Regions from separate parts of the Gordonia sp. DT30 genome, predicted to be linked through region 2. Evidence: riboswitches for the same ligand, from Rfam matches in the RefSeq annotation. Region 2 holds a riboswitch; the other holds the start of a gene.
The links. Region 2 has a riboswitch for thiamine pyrophosphate ahead of ACLQ3C_RS03630 (3-oxoacyl-ACP reductase). Riboswitches for the same ligand answer to the same signal wherever they lie in the genome.
Positions count from the first base shown of each region.

Region 1: another riboswitch for thiamine pyrophosphate. It lies ahead of thiC (phosphomethylpyrimidine synthase ThiC); the one in region 2 lies ahead of ACLQ3C_RS03630 (3-oxoacyl-ACP reductase).

Region 1 covers NZ_JBNCLY010000005.1:26,915-34,089, reverse strand. Annotated here, with positions in the region: gene thiC (phosphomethylpyrimidine synthase ThiC) at 1-1,560, opposite strand, end outside; TPP riboswitch at 1,551-1,664, opposite strand; gene ACLQ3C_RS06810 (GNAT family N-acetyltransferase) at 1,946-2,293, shown strand; gene ACLQ3C_RS06805 (siderophore-interacting protein) at 2,341-3,093, shown strand; gene ACLQ3C_RS06800 (hypothetical protein) at 3,090-3,875, shown strand; gene ACLQ3C_RS06795 (ABC transporter substrate-binding protein) at 3,899-4,858, shown strand; gene ACLQ3C_RS06790 (barstar family protein) at 4,896-5,396, opposite strand; gene ACLQ3C_RS06785 (ribonuclease domain-containing protein) at 5,393-5,749, opposite strand; gene ACLQ3C_RS06780 (N-acetylglutamate synthase, CG3035 family) at 5,833-6,846, opposite strand; gene ACLQ3C_RS06775 (peptide deformylase) at 6,859-7,175, opposite strand, start outside.
Region 2 covers NZ_JBNCLY010000002.1:355,327-362,501, reverse strand. Annotated here, with positions in the region: gene ACLQ3C_RS03685 (hypothetical protein) at 1-600, opposite strand, end outside; gene ACLQ3C_RS03680 (winged helix-turn-helix transcriptional regulator) at 850-1,254, opposite strand; gene ACLQ3C_RS03675 (MFS transporter) at 1,342-2,850, shown strand; gene ACLQ3C_RS03670 (DsbA family oxidoreductase) at 2,916-3,599, shown strand; tRNA gene ACLQ3C_RS03665 (tRNA-Val) at 3,663-3,734, opposite strand; tRNA gene ACLQ3C_RS03660 (tRNA-Gly) at 3,976-4,048, shown strand; tRNA gene ACLQ3C_RS03655 (tRNA-Cys) at 4,071-4,144, shown strand; tRNA gene ACLQ3C_RS03650 (tRNA-Val) at 4,163-4,237, shown strand; tRNA gene ACLQ3C_RS03645 (tRNA-Gly) at 4,417-4,489, shown strand; tRNA gene ACLQ3C_RS03640 (tRNA-Cys) at 4,512-4,585, shown strand; tRNA gene ACLQ3C_RS03635 (tRNA-Val) at 4,598-4,672, shown strand; TPP riboswitch at 4,732-4,829, shown strand; gene ACLQ3C_RS03630 (3-oxoacyl-ACP reductase) at 4,820-5,593, shown strand; gene ACLQ3C_RS03625 (class I SAM-dependent methyltransferase) at 5,605-6,231, shown strand; gene ACLQ3C_RS03620 (GNAT family N-acetyltransferase) at 6,273-6,848, shown strand; gene zapE (cell division protein ZapE) at 6,855-7,175, opposite strand, start outside.

The sequences.
Region 1 (7,175 bases), on a different contig from region 2:
ATCGGCCGAGATCCGCATGGAGCAGAACTTGGGACCGCACATCGAGCAGAAGTGCGCCGTCTTGGCCGGTTCGGCGGGCAGGGTCTCGTCGTGATATTCGCGGGCGGTGTCGGGGTCGAGGGCCAGATTGAACTGGTCGGTCCACCGGAACTCGAAGCGCGCCTTGGACAATGCGTCATCACGTTCCTGGGCGCGCGGGTGTCCCTTCGCGAGGTCTGCTGAATGCGCGGCGATCTTGTAGGTGATGACGCCGACCTTCACGTCGTCGCGATCGGGCAGTCCCAGGTGTTCTTTCGGGGTGACGTAACACAACATCGCGGTGCCGGCCTGCGCGATCATCGCCGCCCCGATCGCCGAGGTGATGTGGTCATAGGCGGGTGCGATGTCGGTGGCCAGCGGTCCGAGCGTGTAGAAGGGTGCTTGTTCGCAGAGTTCCTCCTCCAGCCGTACGTTCTCGGCGATCTTGTGCATCGGCACGTGGCCGGGGCCCTCGATCATCACTTGCACCCCATGCGATTTCGCCTTTGTGGTGAGTTCGCCCAAGGTGCGCAACTCGGCGAATTGGGCTTCGTCGTTGGCATCGGCGATCGAGCCCGGCCGCAATCCGTCACCGAGGGAGAAGGTGATGTCGTAGCGGGCGAAGATCTCGCACAGCTCGTCGAAGTGGGTGTACAAGAAGGATTCCTCGTGATGGGCCAGGCACCAGGCCGCCATGATCGAGCCGCCACGGGAGACGATGCCGGTGACCCGGCGGGCGGTCAGTGGCACGTAGCGCAGCAGCACCCCGGCGTGCACGGTCATGTAGTCGACACCCTGCTCGGCCTGCTCGATGACGGTGTCGCGGTAGATCTCCCAGGTGAGTTCGGTCGGATCGCCCTTGACCTTCTCCAGCGCCTGGTAGATGGGGACGGTCCCGACCGGGACCGGCGAATTGCGCAAGATCCATTCGCGGGTCAGGTGGATATCGGACCCGGTCGAGAGATCCATGATGGTGTCGGCGCCCCAGCGGGTGGCCCAGACCATCTTCTCGACCTCCTCGGCGATGGAGCTGCTGACCGCCGAATTGCCGATGTTGGCATTGATCTTCACCGCGAAGGCCTTGCCGATGATCATCGGCTCGGACTCGGGGTGCCGGTGGTTGACCGGGATCACCGCGCGGCCGGCGGCCACCTCGGTGCGCACCAGCTCGACCTCGACGTCTTCGCGGGCTGCAATGTAACGCATCTCCGGTGTGACGAGACCGGCACGGGCCCAGGCCAATTGGGTGGCTGCCCCATCGACGGGTGCCGGCCGTTGCCACGACTCGCGGGTGCGCGGCAGCCCCTTGTCGACGTCGATGACGGCATCGGTGTCGGTGTAGGGCCCCGACGTGTCGTAGACGTCGAGATGTTCACCGTTGGTCAGATGGATGCGGCGCTGCCCGATTCGCAGGTCACCGATCTCGAGATGATGTTTGGTGCTGCCCTCGATCGGGCCGGTGGTGAGGATGTCGCTCCCGACCGTGCTCTCGGTGGCTGCATTCTCGGTGGTTGCGGCATCGGTGGGCACACGTGTTTTCATGGTCGATCTCCCTACGCCGGCATTATCCGGACAGGTTCGGGCGGTCGGCGACCGCCAGTCGCCATCTCAGCCCCCGGAACGTGGGAGCCCCCGCGTGGTGAAGTTGTATGAGCGTTGCGTCACGACTGTGCGCAGTGGCCACCCTACCCGCAAGGTCCCGGACCCGGCTGCCGGATGTCGGCTGCCCGGCGTTGGTTGCTGATGCACGTTGCTGTTGCCGGGGTGTGTGTCGGCTTTGTTCACAGGCAATTTGCGCGCGAAAGACTTGCGCCTACGTAACCGTAGGGTATTGTGTGATCGGGATCACAGAGAGGATCTGTCGTTCGGGGGGAGCCGAGCGACGCAATTCGTCGTCTCAGCACGACGTGATGAGGGGTGAGGACCAATGAATCGCAAACACCGGCACCGCCCGCCGCAGTCGGCGCAGTCGATTCTGCAGCAGATCTCGCAGGTCGTCCACAATCCGTCCCGGGAGAGATTCGAGCTCTGGGTGGCCGGTGACCTCGTCGGCGTCCTGGGCTATTCGGTCGAGGAGGCCGATGGTCAGCGGACCATCACGGTGTTGCACACGGTGCTCTATGACGAATACACCGGCCACGGACTCGGAACGCGACTTGCGCGTGGAGCCCTCGCCTACATCCGGGACCAGGGCGCGCGGGTGCGCCCGGTCTGTTCGTTCACCAAGGACTTCCTCGACGGGCATCCCGGGATCGTGCCGTTGGCTCCGATCTGAGATTAGGTTATCCTGTCCTCACATTTCGAGGAGAGGGGCCGTTCGGCATGGCCGAGACAAGCCAGAAAGCAGCGTCGCGCGGATGGCAGGGGGCAGTTCTCAAGCTGCTGCGCGCCGATGACTACGAGTTCACCGTCACCAGTACCGATACGATCACCGACCACTACCTGCGGATCGGGTTGCGTGGCGGTGGCCTGCTCGCCGACCACCCGATCCATCCCACGATGTGGGTGCGGCTCTGGTTCGAGTCGGACGGCAGTGCGCACCAGCGGGGGTACACGATCGTCGACCCGGACGCCGGCACCGACACCTTCTTCATCGAGTTCGCCGTCCACGAGGGCGCCGCGCTGCGGTGGGCGCTCGCCGTCCGGCCCGGCGACACCATCGGCGCCACGTTCATGGGGTCCAAGTTCACGATTCGGAATCCGGCGCCGGCAGGCTGGCTGATCGCCGGCGACGCCGCATCGCTGCCGGCGATCAACTCGCTGCTCGACGCGTTGAGCGAGACGCTGGCTCCCGGGGCGGCGACGATCTGGTTCGAGTACTCGCACGCCGACGATCGTGAGCTGCCGATCAGGGTGCGTCCACAGGACACCGTGCACTGGATCGAGCGGGGCGCCGACGGGACTGCGATCGTCGACGCGGTGCGCGCCGCGGCGGCCCCGCAACCCGATCACTTCGGCTGGGTTGCACTGGATTCGGTGGCCACTCGAGCCGTGGCGCAGGTGTTCCGGACGGAGTACGGACTCGGGAAGAAGGGTGTCAAAGCCCAGGCGTACTGGCAGGTCGACTCGAAATGAGCTATCCGACTACACAAGACACCGCCGGGAATGATGCGGCGGCCGACCAGTCGGGCGAGGCCGCCGGCTCGTCCCTGAACTGGCCGACGGTGCTGGCCTCGGCCGGCATCGCGGCGGTCACCTCGGCATTGATCGTGACGATCGGCGTCGTCGGACTGCTCGTCGCCGACAATCGCGGGGGGCTGCAGAGCACGGCGGCCCAGCCGACCGTCGTGAACCTCGGCGCACCGAGCCCGCAGGCGGCCGCGGCTGCGGCAGCGCCCGGACCGACGACACCGCAGGCGCCGGCCGGCCAGACGCCCGAGCCGGCTCCGACGGAGGCAGTCCCGCCCGCAGCCGGTGCGGTGGCGCCGACCGCCGCCTCCGTACAGCAGAGCACCGTACAGCAGAGCACCGCGCCGCAGGCCCCCGCACAGCAGAGCGCCGCGCCCGCGGCGCTCTCCGCTGCGCAATTGACCACCAAGGTCAAGGTGGCCATGAACACCGGTGCCTCCCGGACGGCGCGCGCAGCCGAATTGCAGGGTGGGCAGCGGGCGCTGACATCCGTCGACGCGGTGGCGCGACTGATGGCGGCCTATCCCGATGCCGGCTTCAGTTACCAGATCGTCGGTCCGGTGGCCGTCAACGCCACCACGCAGACAGCGCAACTGCAGATGTCGTTGGTGGGCAACGGCTCTCGATACAAGCCGATGAAATGGATATGGCTCGACGACAAATGGAAGCTCTCCAACGAAAGTGTCTGTGTGATCGCCGCCTACGCGATGGTGCCGTGCTCGGTATGAGAACGCGAGGGGTAGTGAGCAGAATCCGGATACTGACCGCCGTCCTCGCGGCCCTGATCGTGGCCGTCGTCGCCGGGTGTTCGGCGCCGGCGGACGACGATGCGGGCGGCTCGGTGCAGCTCAACCTGCCCGACGGGAGATCGGTGACGATCCCGCACACACCCCAGCGGATCGTCACCCTCGGCGGGCAGTGGACCGATGTGCTGTTGTCCTTCGGGCGCAAGCCGGTCGGCTACTACGACGCGATCCAGACGACCGCCCATCAGCTTCCGCCGTGGTACGGCACCGAACTCGCGGACTCGACGCCGCTCGACCCGAACGGCGACATCGTCGCCGCCGTGGCCACCCTGAAGCCCGATCTGATCGTCGCACCCGGATTCGCCTCGATGAGTGGGGTTTTCGACAAGCTGACCGAGCTTGCCCCGACCATCGACAAGATCAGCGGCGCACAGGTGGACCCGTGGCCGGACATGGTGACGCTGATGGGCACCATCCTGCATCAACCGGATAAGGCCAAGGAGATCATCGCCGGTGTCGACGGCAAGATCGGCGCCATCGCGAACGAGTATCCGGGACTGAAGGGCAAGACCTATTCCTTTGCCTACATGTATGGCTCCGACCAGATCTCGGTGCTCGGTGATCCGAATGACGGGGCGGGAAAACTGTTCGCCTCGCTCGGCCTGACGATGGCGCCCCGGCTGATCCAGCAGAGCCGCACCAGTGGGCAACCGCGCGTGCAGATCAGCGCCGAGAACATTCCCTGGCTAAACTCCGACCTACTCGTGATGGCCACGCAGACAGACGATTTGCGTACCCGACTCGAGAGCCTGCCGGGCTACCGCAACCTTGCGTCGGTGAAAACCGGTGCCGTCGCGATGCTGAACCAGATGCAGATCACCGGACTCAACGAGCCGGCACCCAAGGCCACCGTCTACGTCCTCGACCAGCTCCGGCCGGCCCTGGCCCGGGCGGCCGGGCAGTGACGCGGGCGCTCGGCGGGGGGCCGCCACGGTGACACGTTCAGGCGCGCAGATCCACCGCGGCCACCGCCACGCCCGCATCGGCCCAGCGGGCCGCCGTGGCGCGCCGGGCCGCGGGCGAGGTGATCAACAAGAGAGCGAAGGCCGCGGGCGGATCTGCGACATCGCGATAGTGGTCGCGATAGAACACCATGGATTCGGCGAACCAGGTGAAGGCGCGCGCCGAGGATGTCAGGACGTCCTGCGCGTCGGTGATGACGGTGAGGAGGCCCGTCGTGCCGGCGGGCCGATCGAGATCGCGCATGCAGTCGTCGAAGGCGTCGGCATTGTGGCCGAAATAACCAGGGAAATCCCACTCCTGCGCGAAGGTCGAGAAGAGGTCGTCGCGGGTCGTCAGGCGCGGACCCTCGATCCGGACGGAGCGAAAACCGGCGGGCAGGCGCAGTGTCGGGTCGTGTGCGGTGGTGGCCAGGCCGACCGCGGAACCGTGGCCGGCGGCGTCGGCGAGGAATCCGGTGAGCGAAACGGGTTGTGGGATCACGTGTTCGGTCCTCGAATCCGGACGAAGGTCTGGTAGTGGTCGAAGGTGTACCACGCGGAGCCGTCATCGCCGGTGACGATGCGCTCGGCATCGCGCGAATGCCCGGGCTTCTTCGGGTTGACGTCCCACTCGCGATAACTGATCCGCCGGCCGCGAGAAGCGGTGCGCGGCAACCGTCCCTCACCGTTGCGGAACTCGATGCCGCCGCGGGTACCGGGTGCGTGGGCCGATTCCGGCCACGCTCCGGTGTCGATCAGGGCGAGGGTCCGGGTCACCCGGGCCGGGACCTGCGTGGTGGCGGGGGCGGCATTCGGGGTCGTCGACCCGGCGTCGTCGCCGGAGTCCTCGAGCATCCAGGTGAGCAAGCCCAGAAGTGCGATGACCACCACGGTGGCCACGGTGATGACCGCCCGCTTGCGCCGTTGCGTGGGTTCGGTCACCGCGGGCGCTCCCGGGAGAGGTAGCGATACCGGTGGTGCAGTGTGAAACCCCGGGCGCGATACCAGTTTCCGGCGACCCCGTTGTCGGCCGCGACCTGCAGGTAGGCGCGCGACGCGCCCGCCTCGGCGCCCCAGGCCAGCAAGGTCGCGAGGACGGCGTCGCCCAGCCTTTCCCGGCGTCGCCCGGGGTCGGTCCACACTGCGGTGATCCCCAGCCAGCGGGTCGGTGAATCCGGTGCAGAGGTGAGCGCGCCGCGTCCGATCGCGACGGGACGCCCGGCCGACTCGACGGTCGCGAAGGTGACCGTGGAATCGGTGCCGGCCGATGCGGACACCACCGCCGACCCGGCGTCGACATCGGCGTCGGGACCCAGATAGGCGCGCACCCATTCGGTGGTGGGTCCCGGCGCCAGAACGACGTCGGCGTCTGCGCGCACCGACCGCCGGGCGGCGAGTTCCCTTGTCAGCACGTGGTTCTCACCTGAGGCCGGGGTGCCCGCGAGCCGACTCGGCAACAGTCGTTCCGGCGCCGCGATCAGCGGTGGCAGATGCCGTGTGCGGTACCAGGATTCGATGGCGCTCAGGGTCGTCGCATCGGTCCGGGGCGAGCGGTCGAGGGCGATGGCCGAATTGGCCCGCCGGGAGATCCCACCACCGGCGCGCACCAGCCACCCGTCGATCCACTCGTGCTCGATACCGGGCCAGGCCAGCGCGGCGGCGTATTCGAGTGCGCGGATCTCGCTGTTGCGGACCGGAACGGCCGACAGCAACCGGATCGAGCTGATCGCGGCGCGCGGGATGGATTCGACCGTCCCGTCACGTTCGACCCGCACCGGATCGCCGTCGTCGAGCAGGTGTCCCGTCACATCCGATTGCGTCGGACCGCCCGGCGTCGCCGAACGCGGATTGGGCGCGTCGCGCCAATCCCCGGGCGCGGCGTCACCGAGCCGGTAGCGCACCACGATCCGATCACCGCGATAGGCGCCCAGGTCGCTTCCGGGTCCGGTCACCGACACGCCCGGTCAGTCGTCGTGGCCGAACGGATCGGCTTGTTCGCCGGGGAGCCAGGTGAGCCCGGGCACACCCCAGCCGTTGCGTTTGATGGTCTTCTTCGCCGCGCGCGCGTTGCGGCCGACGAGGACGTCGACGTAGAGATGGCCGTCGAGGTGACCGACCTCGTGCTGGAGCATGCGGGCAAAGAACCCGTGGCCCTCGATCACCACCTCGGCGCCGGTGCGATCGATACCCACCACGCGCGCCCAGTCGGCGCGACCGGTGGGGAACTGCTCACCCGGCACCGACAGGCAGCCCTCGTCGTCGTCGTCGGGGTCGGGCATGG
Region 2 (7,175 bases):
CACGTACCGGTTCTCGCTCCACGGTGTGACGCTCGGCGCAACTGCGATCTCGGTTCCGTCGGCGGCCACCGCAGGCGCGCGCAACCGAGCCAACACACCGGGGTGCACCGAATGCTCCACTGTCAGCGGCTCCCACTGGGAAACAGGTTGTGCCACAACCTCTCCGAACAAATCTGCCAGGTAGGCATCTTGCTCGTCAGCCAACGGCACGTACCATCGCCAGGCGGCAGGTCCGGTGATGACCGCCCGGCGGACCGCCCCGGTGCCCTTGTCCGCGCACACGATGATGGCTGCCGGGAAGTTCTCCTGATCGATGCCTGCGCGCGCCTCGTCGACGACATCCTCGACCACTTGCGGTGTCTCGACACCGGGACGGGTCCATTCACCGCCGACGCGGATGTTCCCGCTCATGCTCCGGGCGCCCCGGGACAGACAGCTGACGATGTAGACGAACTTGTCCCAGCCTTCGTCGATGGTCGCGGGTGCATCGGCACCCTGGGTCCGACGGCGGCTCCGGCGAACGACATTCGGCCACGGCGCGCACACGGCACCGGCCACGTCGTCCGGCAGTTCCTGCCATAGGGATTCGTTGACGAGCATGCGCTACAGACCTCGACCTTTCAACAGCAATTCGGTGGCATCGACGAATGGTCCGCTGAACCGGGAGGATCGGGAGGCCCCACAGTGTTGACCTGCCCCGGTTCAAGGAACACAATTCCGGTCGGCGAGTCTACATCGACCTACCCGTCGGCCCCTGCCGACGAGCCGTGAACCGGGATCATCCTTGCGTCGCAGCGCTTTACGAATTCTCACGGCACCCAAAGCGCTGCCCGGCCGACTGCGGCCGGATCAGTCGGCCTGGGCAGCGGCGGCCGTCGACTCGGAATCATGCCGTGCACGCGCGGCCCGGATGTCGTCACGATGGGCGTTCGCCCATGCGTTGAGGGCTTCGATCGGATCGAGCAGCGTCCGGCCGAGCTCGGTCAGTTCGTAGTCGACCCGGGGTGGCACGGTCGGGTAGACCGTGCGATTCACCAGCCCGTCGCGCTCGAGAGCGCGCACCGTGAGCGTGAGCATTCGCTGGCTGATGCCGTCTATCGCGCGATACAGCTCGTTGAACCGGTGGGTGCGCCGGCCGAGAAAGACGATCACCAGAACGCTCCATTTGTCTCCGACCCGATCGAGAATCTCTCGAGTCGGGCAGTCCTCGCTCGAACCGAGCGGGACAGACGTCTCGATGTGCCCTACTGACATGAAAGTGCCTTCTTGTGCATGACCCAATACTCACAGACGATCTGGTGACACACAACAAGTAACTACCAGACGCTCGAGAAGGCAGGCATGACCACACCGAAATCCGCCGAATCCCCGACCGGCGCCCCGACGCTACGGGTGCCCGTCTGGGTGATCATCGCGATCGCCTGCACAGCTCAATTCGTATTGGTGATGAACACCACAATCGTGAACGTCGCCCTGCCCGGGATACATGAGGAGTTCGGGCTGTCCGTCGACGGCCAGCAATGGGTCATCAACGGCTATCTCGTGACCTTCGGCGGCTTCCTGCTGCTCGCCTCACGAGCCGGGGACCTCTTTGGGCAGAAGAGGGTGTTCCTGACGGGACTGGTGATCTTCACACTCGCCGGCCTGGCGGGCGGTCTGGCCCAGAACAGCGAATGGTTGCTCGTCGCCCGCTTCGTACAAGGACTCGGGGCCGCCGCGATGACGCCGGCCACCATCAGCCTGATCATCACCAGCCCGATGGCCGCCCATCACCGAACTCGCGCGTTGGCCTTGTGGTCGGCAGCAGCCTCGATCGGCGGCGCGGCCGGGCTGGTGCTCGGAGGAGTACTCACCTCTGCACTGGGCTGGCGGTACGTGCTGCTCATCAACGTGCCCATCGGGATCGTCCTGTTCGTCGTGGCATCGATCAGCCTGCTGCCCGCCGCCGCGGTCAGCAATTGGCGTCGCCTGGACGTCCCCGGTGCGGTGACGGCCACGCTCGGGGTGGTCGCCCTGGTGTACGGCCTGTCGGCCGCGAGCAGTAAGGGGTGGGGATCGGCGAACGTGATCGCAGCCTTGCTCGCCGCCGTGGTCCTGCTGACGGCCTTCGTGGTCATCGAGACCCGCACCGCTGCCCCGCTGGTCCCGTTGAGTATCTTTCGCCATCGTCCACTGACCATCGCCAACATCCTCTTCGCCGGCCTCGGCGTGACCCTGACCGCAGTCGTCTACTTCCTCTCCCTGTATGAGGAGCAGGTTCTCGGCTACAGCGCCGTCCGCACCGGCCTGTCGCTGGTCCCGATGACCGTGATGACGGCGATCGGCGCGATCGCGAGTCAGAGACTGGTGGCGAGGTTCGGTCCGCGATTGTTGCTCATCGTCGGCAGCGTCGTCTCCGCCGGCGGCTTGGCATGGCTGTCGAGAATCCCGGTCCACTCCGACTATGCGATCTATGTACTGGGGCCGACGCTCGTCGCCGGGGCCGGGATGAGTCTGATGTTCGTGCCGATCGTCGCGGCCGCCACGATCGGGATCGACCACCAACACGCCGGTCTCGCATCAGGGTTGGTCAACATGTCCCGTCAGGTCGGTGGAGCGATCGGGCTCGCACTCCTGGTCACCGTCGCAGCCACCACGGCCACTCACACCGGACTCAGCGCGGCGGACGGTATCGTCCACGGCTACCGCACCGTCTTTGTCATCATCGCCGCGGTCAGCCTCGTCTTGACCCTTGTCGCCGCACTGCTTCCGGCCACACCCAAGTCCGTTCCCGCCCAGGCGAACCCCGAGCAGACGAACCCCCAGCAGTCGGACCCCGAGCAGGCAGACCCCGACCGGGTCGCCAACTGACGCACCCGCGTCGACACCACGCTCCGAAGAAACCACCCTCCACACAAGTAAAAGGACATTCGACAATGACCAGATCGACACCAACGCAGACGTCGGCGGCAGCACCACAGGGTAAGCGGCTCCAGATCGATGTCTGGGGTGACCTCGCCTGCCCGTGGTGCTACATCGGCAAGAATCGGCTCGATCAGGCCATCGGATCTTCGCCGTACGCCGAGGCCATCACCGTCAAGGTCCGTTCCTTCGAACTCGACCCGGGCATGCCGGCGGAGTCGAAGCCGAACCTTGAGCTTCTCCGCGCGAAATACGGCTTGTCCCCCACCGAAGCCATGGGTATGGAGGAAAAGGTCGCTGCCATCGCCCACCACGAGGGGCTGCCCTACACCGGAGATCGGGTGCTGTCGAACAGCTTCGACGTTCACCGGGTCCTGCACCTCGCCGACACCTTTGGGCTTGCCGGGGAGTTGCTCGGCGATCTTCAACGAGCACTGTTCAGCGGTCGCGCCGACGTCTATGACCACATCGTGCTCGCCGACCACGCCGACCGCCTCGGCATCCCCCGAAGCCGGGTCGAAGCAGTCCTATCGGGTGACGAGTTTGCCGACACGGTTCGCGCGGACGAGACCGAAGCCCGTGAACTCGGCATCACCGGCGTGCCCTTCACGGTCTTCGACGGTCGCATCGCGGTCGCCGGCTCCACAGACTCCGACGGCTACGCCGAGGCGATCAACCGCGCGTGGAGCACCGAATAGACCTGTCACAAGGGCGAGGAGGAAGAACCGGACCGGTGAGCGGTGTGAATATCGGCAACAGAGTGGTCCCGGCTGGGATCGAACCAGCGACCTTCCCGGTGTGAACGGGACGCTCTTCCACTGAGCCACGGGACCGTGTGGCCGGCGCTCGGGGCGCCGGTGCACGAGGAGGAAGGTTACACGGCGAAGGTCGTGTTCGGCAAAATGCAGGTCGTCTCCTGCGTGCCGCTCCGAGCCCCCCAGATCCGCGACATCTCGGCAGCTCCCTGTGTGTCAGGGTGAGTTGAGACCAGCCGATTTGGTATCTCCGTGACGTTCGGATAATGTTCTGTCCCGCGCCGCGAGCACCATGGTCCACAAGATCGCTCGCGGGCATGCGGATGTGGCGCAGCTGGTAGCGCATCACCTTGCCAAGGTGAGGGTCGCGGGTTCGAATCCCGTCATCCGCTCGGCGCGAGTGAACTCGCATCTGGTGGTGTGGCCGAGTGGTGAGGCAACGGCCTGCAAAGCCGTGTACACGGGTTCGATTCCCGTCGCCACCTCCACCGCCAATTTCATATCCCGCGCGATTAGCTCAGTGGGAGAGCGCTTCCCTGACACGGAAGAGGTCACAAGTTCAATCCTTGTATCGCGCACCACGAAACCCGCCGCGTACCGGCGGGTTTTCGGCGCTCTCGGACTCCTGTCGGCCGCACCTGATTCGTGAGCAATTTCCGCCGCCGGTGCGTGGAACGCGCCTGCGCATTTGGCGTATGGGCGGCCCATCGAATATGGTTGCGCAGCACGTCCTGAGCGATCGGATCGGCTCAGGGAACATGCGGATGTGGCGCAGCTGGTAGCGCATCACCTTGCCAAGGTGAGGGTCGCGGGTTCGAATCCCGTCATCCGCTCGGCGCGAGTGAACTCGCATCTGGTGGTGTGGCCGAGTGGTTAGGCAACGGCCTGCAAAGCCGTGCACACGGGTTCGATTCCCGTCGCCACCTCCAATTCCATATCCTGCGCGATTAGCTCAGTGGGAGAGCGCTTCCCTGACACGGAAGAGGTCACAAGTTCAATCCTTGTATCGCGCACCACGAAACCCGCCGCTCGCCGGCGGGTTTCTTGCATCCGCGGCACCCATACGATCTGATGGCTCTCTGACACGGGGTGCCGGCATCCGGCCGGCTGAGATCACACCCGTCGAACCTGCACCAGTTCGGACTGGCGAAGGGATGGTCACCGTGCCTGCTGCACTGCCGATTTCCGATCACGTGGTACTCGTCACCGGCGGCGGCCGCGGTCTGGGCGCCGAGATCGTCCGCGCCGTGGCGGCCGAGAGCGCGCGCGTGGTCATCAACTATCGTCGCAGCGCCGACGCGGCGGCCGCACTGGCCACCGAGATCGGGCCACGCGCCGTGGCGATCGCCGCCGATGTCGCCGACCCAAACGCCGTCCGATCGATGATCGACACTGCTGCAACGTATTTCGATCGGCCGATCAGCGCGGTTGTCACCAATGCGCTGCCCGACTATTCGTTCAACGGCGATGCGCGCTCGCATGCCGACGACCTCAGCTGGTCCGAACTCGACGCCCAGTTCCGCGGTGTCGTCGGCGGTGCGCTGAACACGGTACAGGCGGCGCTGCCCGGACTGCGCGCGAGCGGCGGCGGCCGCATCGTCACGATCGGGACCAACCTATTTCAGAATCCCGTCGTGCCGTATCACGACTACACCGCCGCCAAGGCCGCGCTGCTGGCCCTGACACGCACGCTGTCGCACGATCTCGGACCCGACGGAATCAACGTCAACATGGTCTCCGGCGGTCTGCTGCGGACCACCGACGCCAGCGCCGCGACCCCGTCGGCCGTCTTCGACGCGATCGCCGCCACCACCCCGCTACGGTCGGTGACCACGCCGCGTGAGTTCGCCGACGCGGTGCTGTTCTTCCTCTCCCCGTGGGCCCGCGCGGTGACCGGTCAGAACCTCGTCGTCGACGGCGGACTGGTCAAGAACTGACGTCCCCGTCGATGGCTCACCAACCCGGATACGACGCACTGGCGCAGCTCTACGCGACAACCTTTCCGACCGCATTCACCACACCGCTCGAGCGCCATTCGATCGAGGTCTTCACCGAAACTGTCCGTGCTCGCGCCGACGATCCCGTCGTCGTGGACGTGGGATGCGGAATCGGCCACGTCGCAGCACATCTGGCGGCCGGCGGCGTGCAGGTCATCGCCGTGGATCCGAGCAGCGGGATGGTAGGCATAGGACGCGCGACCCACCCGCACATCGATTTTCGTTACGGCGACGCCGGGCTCGACGAGGTGGAACTGTCCCGCGTCGATGCAATTCTCGCCCGGTTCAGCCTCATTCACCTATCCCCCGAACTGATGCCCGCGGTGCTCACGTCGTGGCGTCGCCGGTTGCCTGCGCACGCGATGGTCCTCGTTGCCGCGCAGAGCGCCGATGAACCCGGCGTCCACGAATTCGACCATGCCGTCGCGCGCGCGTGGCGGTGGCATCCCGACACCCTCGCCGAATATCTCGCCGCCGCCGGCTTCGAGGAGCACTGGCGCACGCTGAGCCACCCGGACCCGCAGCACCGCTTCCCCGAGGTCCACATGCTCTCCGGGATCGGCGGCCGCACCGCCTGAGCGCCGATCATCCCGGGGCTATCGTGGCAGCCATGACGAGCATGTCCGCCCAGCCGGAACCCGCCGAGGTGATCGTCGACCTCGTGACGGATCCGGCAGATGCCGGTCTGGTGGCCGCGCTGGCCGCCTCGACGTTCCCGCTGGCCTGTCCGCCGCATTCACACCCGGATGACATCGCGGGGTTCATCCGCGCCCACCTGAGCCCCGAGAACTTCGCCGGATACATCGCCGCCGCCGACTCCGACGTGCTGCTAGCCCGCACCGCCGACGACACGCCCGTCGGGTATGCCCTCGTGCGCCATCGCGAGCCGGCCGATCCCGATGTCGCCGCGCTGATCACGGATCGGCCGTCGTCGGAGGTGTCCAAGGTCTACGTACTGCCCGATCATCATGCGAAAGGCCGCACCGACTCGCCGTCGCGGCTGCTGATGGGCGCGGCAATCGCACGCGCCGACAACCGCGGCGCGGCGTCGGTGTGGCTCGGGGTGAATCAGGAAAACGTTCGGGCACAACGGTTCTACGCAAAGATGGGGTTCAGTCGAGCCGGAGTGAAGACGTTCGATCTCAACGGCACGATCGAACACGATTACGTCCTGGTCCGGCACCTGAGCCGGTGACGAGCCTCAGACCGCGGACTCCGCGAACCTCGACAACGCCAGCAGGCGCGATGTGGCGCGCAAGTACTTCTTCCGGTAGCCACCGGCGAGCATCTCCTCGGTGAAGATCTCGTCGAGCTTGGCACCGGAGACTGTGACGGGGATGTTGGCGTCGTAGAGACGGTCCGCGAGCACCACCAGTCGCAGCGCCACCGACTGATCCGGTGCGGGATGTACGCCCTCGATGCAGACCAGGGATACGCCGTCGACAAGTGCTTTGTATTTGGACGGATGCAATTTGGCCAGGTGAGCGCACAGATCATCGAAGTCGTCGAGCGTGGCGCCGTC